Regions from separate parts of the Oceanobacillus luteolus genome, predicted to be linked through region 1. Evidence: riboswitches for the same ligand, from Rfam matches in the RefSeq annotation. Region 1 holds a riboswitch; each other region holds the start of a gene.
What was found. A riboswitch is a leader RNA that binds a small molecule or an ion and turns the genes downstream of it on or off. The one in region 1 is predicted to bind S-adenosylmethionine.
Positions count from the first base shown of each region.

Region 2: linked by a shared signal. The riboswitch ahead of ACFSBH_RS00205 (LLM class flavin-dependent oxidoreductase) and the one ahead of ACFSBH_RS13070 (methionine ABC transporter ATP-binding protein) in region 1 are both predicted to bind S-adenosylmethionine.
Region 3: linked by a shared signal. The riboswitch ahead of ACFSBH_RS11090 (MetQ/NlpA family ABC transporter substrate-binding protein) and the one ahead of ACFSBH_RS13070 (methionine ABC transporter ATP-binding protein) in region 1 are both predicted to bind S-adenosylmethionine.

Region 1 covers NZ_JBHUDE010000114.1:4,020-7,547, reverse strand. Annotated here, with positions in the region: gene ACFSBH_RS13090 (arsenate reductase family protein) at 1-47, shown strand, start outside; gene gcvH (glycine cleavage system protein GcvH) at 297-683, shown strand; gene ACFSBH_RS13080 (toprim domain-containing protein) at 837-1,199, shown strand; gene ACFSBH_RS13075 (thioredoxin family protein) at 1,272-1,601, shown strand; SAM riboswitch class I at 1,667-1,767, shown strand; gene ACFSBH_RS13070 (methionine ABC transporter ATP-binding protein) at 1,924-2,940, shown strand; gene ACFSBH_RS13065 (methionine ABC transporter permease) at 2,941-3,528, shown strand, end outside.
Region 2 covers NZ_JBHUDE010000002.1:15,688-19,215, forward strand. Annotated here, with positions in the region: gene ACFSBH_RS00200 (sodium:solute symporter family protein) at 1-294, opposite strand, end outside; gene ACFSBH_RS00205 (LLM class flavin-dependent oxidoreductase) at 324-1,703, opposite strand; SAM riboswitch class I at 1,846-1,951, opposite strand; gene ACFSBH_RS00210 (magnetosome magnetite crystal formation protein family) at 2,129-2,482, shown strand; gene ACFSBH_RS00215 (MerR family transcriptional regulator) at 2,472-3,203, shown strand; gene ACFSBH_RS00220 (hypothetical protein) at 3,288-3,488, opposite strand.
Region 3 covers NZ_JBHUDE010000048.1:14,361-17,888, forward strand. Annotated here, with positions in the region: gene ACFSBH_RS11080 (methionine ABC transporter permease) at 1-237, opposite strand, end outside; gene ACFSBH_RS11085 (methionine ABC transporter ATP-binding protein) at 239-1,255, opposite strand; gene ACFSBH_RS11090 (MetQ/NlpA family ABC transporter substrate-binding protein) at 1,328-2,149, opposite strand; SAM riboswitch class I at 2,238-2,351, opposite strand; gene ACFSBH_RS11095 (pyridoxal phosphate-dependent aminotransferase) at 2,403-3,528, opposite strand, start outside.

The DNA of each region.
Region 1 (3,528 bases):
CTGTGGGATTCAAAGAAGACTTATACGAAGAACATTGGCAAAACTAAGTAACTGATCATGTCAAGCTTCATTCAGCGGGGTTCTTTTCCACCCCGTCTGAATGTCAGTTGAATAGAATCAAGGATTTACGGTCTGTTCATCCCTCACATTAATATATTGAATTCTCCTAATATTTGGGAGTTGAGGAGTTCCAGACCGTTTATCCGTTATAAAAATTGCTGGATGCAGTAGATTTTATTAATATTCCATTGTATAGTTAAGGTATGACAATAGAAACTTGAAAGGATGAAGGGTCAATGAATTTGCCAAACGATTTACGCTATACGAAAGAACATGAGTGGATTAAAAAAGAAGGCGACAATAAAGTACGTATTGGAATTACAGATTTTGCACAAGACGAATTAGGAGATATTGTCTTCGTTGAATTGCCCGAAGTGGATGATGAAGTTCAAACAGACGATTCATTCGGAAGTGTCGAGTCAGTAAAAACTGTTTCTGAACTTTATGCACCGGTAAGTGGTAAAGTTGTAGAAGTGAACGAAGAACTGGAGGATAGTCCAGAACTCGTTAATGAATCTCCATACGAAAACGCATGGATGATCGTTGTTGAATTGGATGACGAAAGTGAGTGGGACAACCTGCTTACAGCAGATGAATATAAAGCTATTATTGAAGAGGATTAATTTTTTTATCGATAAAGCCTCTTCAACCTGTATGCTTTCTGATTAGGAATAAAGAGGGGGCCTAACTATGCGGTGAAGAGTATAGTTGACCTCCTCTTTTTCATATACTATAACAATCAGCAGATGACTCGATGGGATAAGGAGTGTCTTGAGATGATTGCACACGAAACCGAAAAAGTGATTATTGTGGAGGGGTTGTCGGATAAACGTAAAATTGAAGAAATTTTAAATGAAGATGTAACGATTATTTGTACGAACGGCACTTTAAGCATTAATCGGTTTGATGAGCTTTTGGATATGTATAATTTAGATGAAAATGATGTATATATTTTTGTTGATGAAGATAAATCAGGACTGAGGCTTAGAAAACAACTAGCTAAGGAACTGCCACATGCCGAGCATATTTATATCAGTAAAGATTATCGGGAAGTGGCTACCACCCCATATAAAATACTTGCTTCATTACTTGTGGCAAAACACTTTACAGTAAGACCGTTTTATTTGCAGTACAATTGACTGTAAGATAAGATATAAATTCAACTATCGTTTCACTTGGAGGGCTGATTATCCCTTCAAGTGAAGTGATGAATCTTTATATTAACAGGTGAAAATATGCAAAAAATCACATCAAAGCAATTAAATGATTCATATATTTTATTTATCTATTCAACATTCTGTGGGACATGCACGGTTGCACGAGCAATGTTAGAGAAAATTGAAGAAATCCATAACCAAACAATTTTTCTTGAAATGAACGCAAATTTCGAGGAGCCATTTTTGCATGAATACAAAATCGAAAGTGTTCCGTGTTTATTGATTGTAGAAAATAATGAAGTGAAAGAAAAAATTTATACCTTCTATTCAACCGGAAATATTTATCGGTATTTATATGAGTATCGCCCAGAAATGTTTAAATAAATCATTTTGTTGACAGTTTAAGACCCCTCATGCTATTATTCGTTTATACTAATTTAATAGTTTTACTCTTATCGCGAGCGGCGGAGGGACTGGCCCTATGAAACCGCGGCAACCTTCAAGGATTTGAAAGGTGCCAATTCCTGCAAATTTTTTTGATAGATGAGAGAACAAGAGATGATAATCAACTATGCGTCTTTCTGTTCTCCGAGCAGAAAGACGTTTTTAATTTATTGAGTAATTATGTTTATACTAAATAGATGTATTCCATTTTTAATAATGGGACGGTATTTAAGTGGTAAGCTGTATGGAAGGAGACAATCTATTGATTTCCATTAAGGGATTAAAGAAAGAATTTATTACAAAAGACCGGCAAATAACTGCCGTTGATCATGTGGATATAGACATCAATAATGGTGAGATTTTTGGAGTCATCGGTTATAGTGGTGCGGGAAAGAGTACCTTTATCCGTCTGATCAATCGACTAGAAGAACCGTCAGCGGGCACAATAACCATTGAAGATAATGAAATAACAAATCTTAATCAAAATGAACTTCGAATCGCCCGTCAGGATATCGGGATGATTTTTCAGCACTTTAACTTATTGTGGTCAAGGACCGTTGCAGAAAACATTGCATTTCCTCTTGAAATCGCAGGAGTAAGTAAAGAAAAGCGGAAAAAAAGGGTGCAGGAACTTATCGACCTCGTCGGGTTGACCGGACGTGAAAATGCTTATCCTTCCCAGTTAAGTGGTGGACAAAAACAACGGGTCGGTATTGCGAGGGCATTAGCGAATAAACCAAAACTCTTACTTTGTGATGAAGCTACATCTGCACTTGATCCGGAAACTACAAATTCTATTTTGGATTTACTTGTAGATATTAATGAGAAAATGGGACTGACCATTATATTAATTACCCATGAGATGCAAGTAATCCGAAAAATTTGTCATCGAGTTGCTGTAATGGAGAACGGGAAAATTGTCGAGCTTGGTGATGTTCTCGATGTATTCCTTCATCCACAACAGCCGATTACGAAAAAATTTGTTCATCAGGCAATGGGCAATGATGAGGATGAAAATATTTCAAGTATCATGGAAACAAATTCGGAGGGTACACTGCTCAAACTGCAATTCATTGGTGAATCAGCAAACCAAGCATTGATCAGCCAGATCGCTAAGCGATACGAGGTTGATATCAATATATTACAAGGTAAGATTACGAATACGAAAACAGGAAGTTACGGAACACTATTCGTTCAAGTGACAGGTAATGATTCGGAAATCGAAAGTGCCATTAAATATATTCAGAGTGAAACCTCCGTAGAAGTGGAGGTCATCTAAATGTTTGGTAACTTAAAAACAGATGAATTGATTACAGCAACTAATGAAACACTATATATGACAGGTATCGCATTGATCGGTACTCTGATTTTGGGAATTTTATTAGGATTATTATTGTTTTTGACGTCAAAAGATGGAATTTGGGAAAATAAATTCATTCATATAATAACCGCGGCAATTGTTAATATATTCCGTGCCATCCCATTCATTATTTTGATTTTATTACTTTTCCCTTTTACGAATTTCTTGATTGGAACGATTCGAGGGCCGAGCGCTGCATTGCCTGCTTTGATTATCGGTACGGCACCATTTTATGCTCGTCTTGTTGAGATAGCTTTTCGTGAAGTGGATAAGGGTGTAATTGAAGCCGCAAAATCAATCGGTGCAAAAACAAGGACCATTATTTTCAAGGTTATTATACCTGAGTCTTTACCGGCACTTGTGTCTGGACTAACTGTTACAGCGATAGCCTTGATTGGTTATACTGCAATGGCTGGTGTAATTGGAGCAGGCGGTCTTGGAGACTATGCTTATTTCTATGGTTTCCAACGTCGTGACTTCGATGTTGTATTTGTTTGTACCGTATTA
Region 2 (3,528 bases), on a different contig from region 1:
CCGAATTCTTTTCGCAACCATGAGTACCCCGATCGCTCCGCCACCGATAATCGCAATGATCAGCCAAAGATTCGTCAACCCCCATTCATAGGACCAACCAGGATATCCAAGAAAAGTAGCTGCACTAATGTAGGTTGCTGTAAACGAAAGCCCCATCACAATCGGGCCAAGTCCTCCACCTAATGCAAAGTGCCGAACACTTTTCGTTTGCCTAGCTCCGATATAACCTAGAGCCAACATGATGACCAAAAACACAAGGAACCCAACCCATGTATATACACCGATATTGTCCATTTCTTTCTCCTTTCATCATGAAGTGTAAGTTACTTTATCACTGGACTGGATAGCCTTTTCGCCGGATGATTGTCAGGCAGATAAGGAGAATCCGTATCAAATAAATTTTCCCGCAATGTTTTCCCTTCATATTCCAACCGATAAATCCCCCGCTTCTGCAGCTCCGGTACAACATGGTCGACAAACTCACGGAAGGTTTCCAATGAATAGCTCTGCGCAATATTAAATCCATCTGCATCGCCTTCCGTCGCCCATTCCTCGATGTGGTCTGCAATTTGCTCCGGTGTGCCGATGAATTTCACTGTGCCATTACCAAGTCCGTGATTGAGAATCGCTTCGCGCAACGTCCACCTTTTATTTGGGTCCTTTGCATACATATCCAGATTTCCTTGAACCGCATCTGTTTCCATGTCTTCGATGTATTGATCTGGATCATATTTGGAGAAATCAATTCCCGTATGACCTGAAAGTAGAGCCGCTGTTCCTTCATAACTGACATGACTTTTTAATTCCTCATATTTCGCATACGCTTCTTCCTCCGTAGAACCGACGATAGGCAGCACCATAGGAAAAATACGGATGCTGTCTGCATTTCTCCCTTGAGCTACGGTTCGTTTGCGAAGATCTGCAGAATACCTCTTCAATGCTTCTAAAGAATGTCCTTTCGTGAATACCCCTTCCGCATGTTTCGCGGCGAAATCCCGGCCTCTTGGAGATGCCCCTGCCTGGAATAATACCGGAGTCCGTTGTGGGGATGGTTCTGTCAAATGGATGCCCGGTACATTAAAGAACTCTCCATGATGGTTAATCGCATGAACCTTCTCAGGTAATGCGAAAGTATCCGCTTCTCGATCATGAACTACCGCATCATCTTCCCAGCTATGCTCCCAAAGTTTATAAACCACTTCTAAGAATTCATCTGCACGGTCATAACGTTGATTTTTAGGTATCCGTCCAGATAACCCGAGGTTAACCGCTTCACTTTCTAAATAGGATGTCACCACATTCCATGCCAAACGTCCTTCTGTTAGATGATCTAAAGTAGACAACTGCCGAGCCAACGCATATGGCTGTGCGTATGTGGCCGACACGGTTGGTGCAAAACCAATATGCTCTGTAACTTGTGCCATGGCGGAGATAATTAATAACGGATCATGCGCAGGCAATTGAACCGCATGACGCACCGCGACATCATGGCTATTACCATATACGGAATACGTGCCTAGTACATCCGCAATAAATACAGCATCGAATTTTCCCCGCTCCAATACTTTGGCTGTTTCTGTCCAATACTCCAGCCGATTATGCCTGATCCCTTCATCCTTCTCATGCTTCCATAGCCCAGTTGAATGCGGGGAAGGTGAATTTTGTACAAAACCATTTAAATGAATTTTTTTCTTGATACTCATGAACATACACTCCTTTTGTTTTTAATGTAACTTTTCCCATATGTTTAATTGGTTTTATGGCAGACGGAGTACCTTTATTTCTCTCTGAGAAACAAAAAAACCTCTTCCTAATGAGGAAGAAGTTTATAACACGTTATCTCCATCCTCATCGTTCAAGCATACGCTTGCTGGCATTAGCACCTTATTACCTTCGTAATGGTTGCTGCGGGATCCTCGGACCAGGTTCCTCCCCCGACTCTTGATAAGAGAAATCATTCTATTCACTTGTTTGGTAAGAATTAACAATATCATACTGAACAAATATAAGTCTGTCAACAGCAAATTTTCAGACAAGATAATGTATGTTAATAAAATTTTCCCCTTGAAGCTCTACCTACGTCACCTTTTATACTTAAATTTAAGAATAGATAAGAAAGGTGATTAAAATGAATAATCCATCAAAAAAGGAAATACTTGCAGTCCAATTCATGCTTGTCGTCTCGCTGATTCTTGGGTTCATCCCCCCTCTCATCATGTTTATAATGACGAGGAAGAAAAATGGTTATCACGCTGAATCAAGTCGGAAAGCACTGAACTTCCATTTGACGATATTTCCATTATTTATCATGAGCAGTATGCTTCCTTCATGGGTGAAATACGCTATATTAGCTGTAGAGACCATCATCATCCTGTATGCTATTATTCGAATAGCTCTTCATAAGCCTTATCAATATCCAGCTATTCCTTACATTAAAAACAAAGATAGGAATATAGAAACGAGGTATACGCATGTCAGATAATACGTTGACAATCGGACAATTGGCAAGACGAACGGGCGTTACCGTACGGACACTTAGATATTACGATAAAATAGACTTACTGAAACCAACAGACTACAAAGAAGGAGGACATCGATTATACAGCCAAAAGGACCTCTTACGTTTACAGCAAATCCAATCCCTGAAATTCATCGGCTTTTCATTGAAAGAAATAGTCGATGTATTAGATTCACATGATATAGAAGGACAACAGCTAATCGATTCCATTACATTTAAGAAAAGAGAACTTATGGCAGAACTAGAAAAAATCCAACAAACCATCGACCAATTAGACCATATGCAAACCATCATTTCAGGCTATGGAAAAATTGACGTGACATTATTTTGCTTTATGATTCATTCCATTCTTTTTGAAGAGGAAAATCTACATGAACAAAGCAAAGTCAAAGACTCCATCCACAATTTTAGAAGTACAGAACGAGCACAATTAGACAAAGAATACTTCTCATTGTTTATGGACTTGAAAAAACTTGTAGCGAACGGAGTAAATCCTAAGTCGGATGAAGCACTCGCATTCATCAAACAGTTGGCAGCTCTCTCCGATAAAACATTGTCTATGTTAGGGGCGGAACAAATACACTTAGCAAATCAACTTGATGAACCTAATATACTCCATCCATTCACAGAAGAGGAAAGAGCATTCCTTGAAAGGGCTTATGCTGATATGTCAAAGGATGTTTAAAGATAATTTTCTTTTAAAATAAAAACCTGGTAATCCAAATAAGATTCTGGATTACCAGTTTTTTACTGAAGCCCAAGCCGTTGCTTAAAGCTTATAATTCTTTCGTGGTTTGTTGTTGTCCTTCTCCACCTTGTTTCCCATATCTTCACGGGAAACAGTCGCAGCTGCGTTTCCAAATGGGTCCAGAGCTTGAGCTATCGTATCTTCTGGAACAACCCCCATTCCTGATCCTACTGTGTTTTCCTTATGTTGATGTTTACGTCTATTTTTATTTGTATCTGCCACATGTATCACTCCCTCCATAGTATTGGGAATTTCCCTTCGT
Region 3 (3,528 bases), on a different contig from region 1:
TAAAATAAAGAATAATAGAATGATGAATGGAATCGAACGGACAATATTAATTAGTAGATTCAGGATTTGATAGACTACTTTATTTTCTAACGCTTCACCAGGTCTTGTCAGTACAATAAGTATCCCTAAAGGAATTCCGATTAAAATTGAGAAAAACAACGAGATACCTACCATTTGAAATGTTTCTACAACAGCTTGGCCAATAATTGGCAACCATTCTTGAATGAATTCTTCCATTTTATTCTCCCTCCACTTCTTCAGTTCGAACGCCTTGATCATTTAAGAATTGTAAGGAGGCGCTTATCTTATCTTGTTCACCAACAAGATGAACGACTAAGTTTCCAATAATGCCATTTTTTAATTCCATAATATTTGCCGTTAAAATATTCGGTACAACACCAAATTTTTGACTGACATGGGCAAGCAATGGTTGACCCGTGTTTTCACCGATAAATGTAAGTCTTGTTACCGTACCTTCGAGCTTCAATTGATCAACAAGGGAAGTTGATAATTTACGCTGAGATATTGTATCCAAGAATTTCTTTGTCGTTGGTCGATCTGGATTAGTGAATAGGTCGATACTAGATCCCTGTTCAATGATTTCTCCTTTTTCTAGCACGTATACATAATCACAGATTTTCTGAATGACGCTCATCTCATGTGTAATAAGTAAAATGGTAATACCCAACTCTTTGTTGATTTTTAATAGCAGATCCAAAATTGAGTTGGTCGTTTCAGGATCCAGTGCACTCGTCGCTTCGTCACTTAGCAGGACGTCTGGTTCTTGTGATAATGCTCTTGCGATTGCGACCCGTTGTTTTTGTCCACCAGATAATTGAGAGGGGTAGCTATGATGTTTGTCGGATAGTTCGACGATCTTTAAATATTTTTCAACCCGTTTTTCGACTTCTTGCTTATCATATCCAAGAAGCTTTAATGGAATAGCGACATTATCATAAACGGTTGCCGTTTTCATGAGATTGAAGTGTTGGAATATCATACCAACTTTTTGTCGGGTTTGACGTAGGTTTTCTGGTGACAGGGTAGTGAGATCTGTTCCATTGATGAGCACTTTTCCGCTATCCGGCTTTTCCAGTAGATTGATAAGGCGGATTAAAGTACTTTTCCCCGCTCCACTGTAACCAATTACACCATGTATTTCTCCTTTTTTAACATGGAGGTTTACGTTATTTACAGCAGTTACATTCCCATTTTTTGAGGGAAAGACTTTCTTGACGTTTTCTAATTTAATCATTTTAAGTTCATTCCTTTCTGAAAAAGAATGCTGCTTCCGAGCAACATTCTTTTTCCTATCCTTACTTCTTGATTATTCATCCCAACTTGGAATGATAGAACCTTGAAATTCTTCTTCAATAAATGTTTTCACTTTATCTGATTGATAGGCTTGGACGAATTTTTCAACGGTCGGGTCGTCCTCATTTTCAGCCCTTACAACGATGTAGTTCACATAAGGAGAATTCGTTGACTCGAGTAAAATCGAATCTTCTTTCGGGCTGATGCCGGCTTCTAATGCAAAGTTCGTATTGATGGCGGCCACATCGACTTCACTGAGCTGCTTTGGAATTTGCGCAGCATCCAACTCGATGAATTCAAGGTTTTTGGGATTATCCACCACATCATGGATGGAAGCCGTTTCTGCTTTACCTTCTTCCAGTGTAATGACTCCAGCTTCTTCTAAAATGAATAATGCACGTCCTCCATTTGTCGGATCGTTAGGTAGACCAAATTTTGCACCATCCGGCAGGTCCTCGATACTCTCATAAGTTTCTGAGTAAATCCCCATCGGGTTTAAGATTGTTTTACCAACTGGTACTAAATCTGTGCCATGGTCTTCGTTAAACTGGTCGAGGAAAGGTCCATGCTGATAACTGTTCAAATCCAAATCACCTTCAGATAAAGCCGTATTTGGCAGGACATAGTCGGAGAATACTTTCAATTCAACTTCAAGCCCAAATTCTTCAGCAGCAACCTCTGCAGCAACTTCCGCAATCTCTTCCTGAGGACCAGAAGTAACACCAACAACAATATTTTTCTCATCTATCGCAGCATCGCCAGTCTCCTCCTCACCACAAGCAACTAGCAAACTAGCAAGTAAAAGTACAATGAATACAGAACCTAACTTTCTCATTTTATTTCCTCCTCTGATTTTCATTTGATGGTATAAAAACAGCCTCTCTTTCAACGAAAGAAAGAGAGGCTCATTATGTAGAATTCCCCTCTTATCTTCCAAAACATAACGTTTTGCTGGATGTAGCACCTTTTTTTATGGTTGCCATAAAAAGGTTGCCGAGCTTCATCGGGCCAGGTCCCTCAGCTTCTCTTGATAAGAGATTAAATTATTAGATTGTATTAATATAATCTACATTATTATTTCGTTTCAGTCAACTATATTTCTGATAATTTTCGTCTTTAATGAAAATATTCAACTTTTCAATTCGTTGAACGGCTTCTTTCAGGCGCTCTTCATCCACGAGCAGGCCAATACGGACATAGCCTTCTCCAAATGAACCAAAGCCTTTTCCTGCAGCAACCGCAACATCTGCTTTTTCCAATAGAAAATCGGCGAATTCCTCGCTCGTAAAGCCTTTTGGAACAGGAAGCCAAGCAAAGAAGGAGCCTTGTGGAGCTTCAACGTCCCATCCAATCCGCTTACATTCTGCAATCAACGCATTTCTGCGCCCTTCATAAAGCTGAACCAATTCATCGACACAAGTTTGATCTTCTGTAAGAGCGACCGCCGCCGCATGCTGTATAGCTGGGAACATACTGACAAACAAGTGATCCTGCAATAGATTGATAGCTTCAATCATTTCAGCGTTGCCGACTGCAAATCCGATACGCCAGCCTGCCATATTATACGTCTTCGATAAAGTATACAGTTCGATTCCCGTATCTTTTGCTCCGTCTGCCTCAAGGAAGCTCACCGGCTTCTTCCCATCGAAACCAATTGCTCCATAAGCAAAGTCATGCACAATTCCAATCCCATGTTCTTTACCCAACTTCACTGTTTCTTCAAAAAATTCCTTTGAAGCAGTCGCACCAGTCGGGTTGTTGGGGTAATTCAAATAAAGGAGTTTCGCTTCTTCCAATTGTTCCGGGCTAAGCTTATCATAATCCGGTAAAAATCCATTTTCACGAACTAATGGCATGACATCAAAGCGGACGTCTGCGAGTCCTACGCCAGATAAGTAGTCAGGATAACCAGGATCAGGCAGCAACATTAATTCCCCTTCATTCATTAGCGCAAGCGGCAATTCCACTAACCCGATTTTCGTTCCAAACAAAATCGCCACTTCTGTCTCCGGGTCAATATCCACATTGTATTCCCGTTTATAAAAATCCGCCGCAGCTTGTTTGAGTTCAGCTGTTCCGCGGAATGGAGAGTATTTATGTGTTTGTGGATCTGCTGCAGATTGCTGTAATGCCTTCACAATGTGATCCGGTGTCGGCTGATCTGGGTTACCCTGCCCCAATTTGATGACATCTCTTCCTTCAGCCTCTGCTTTA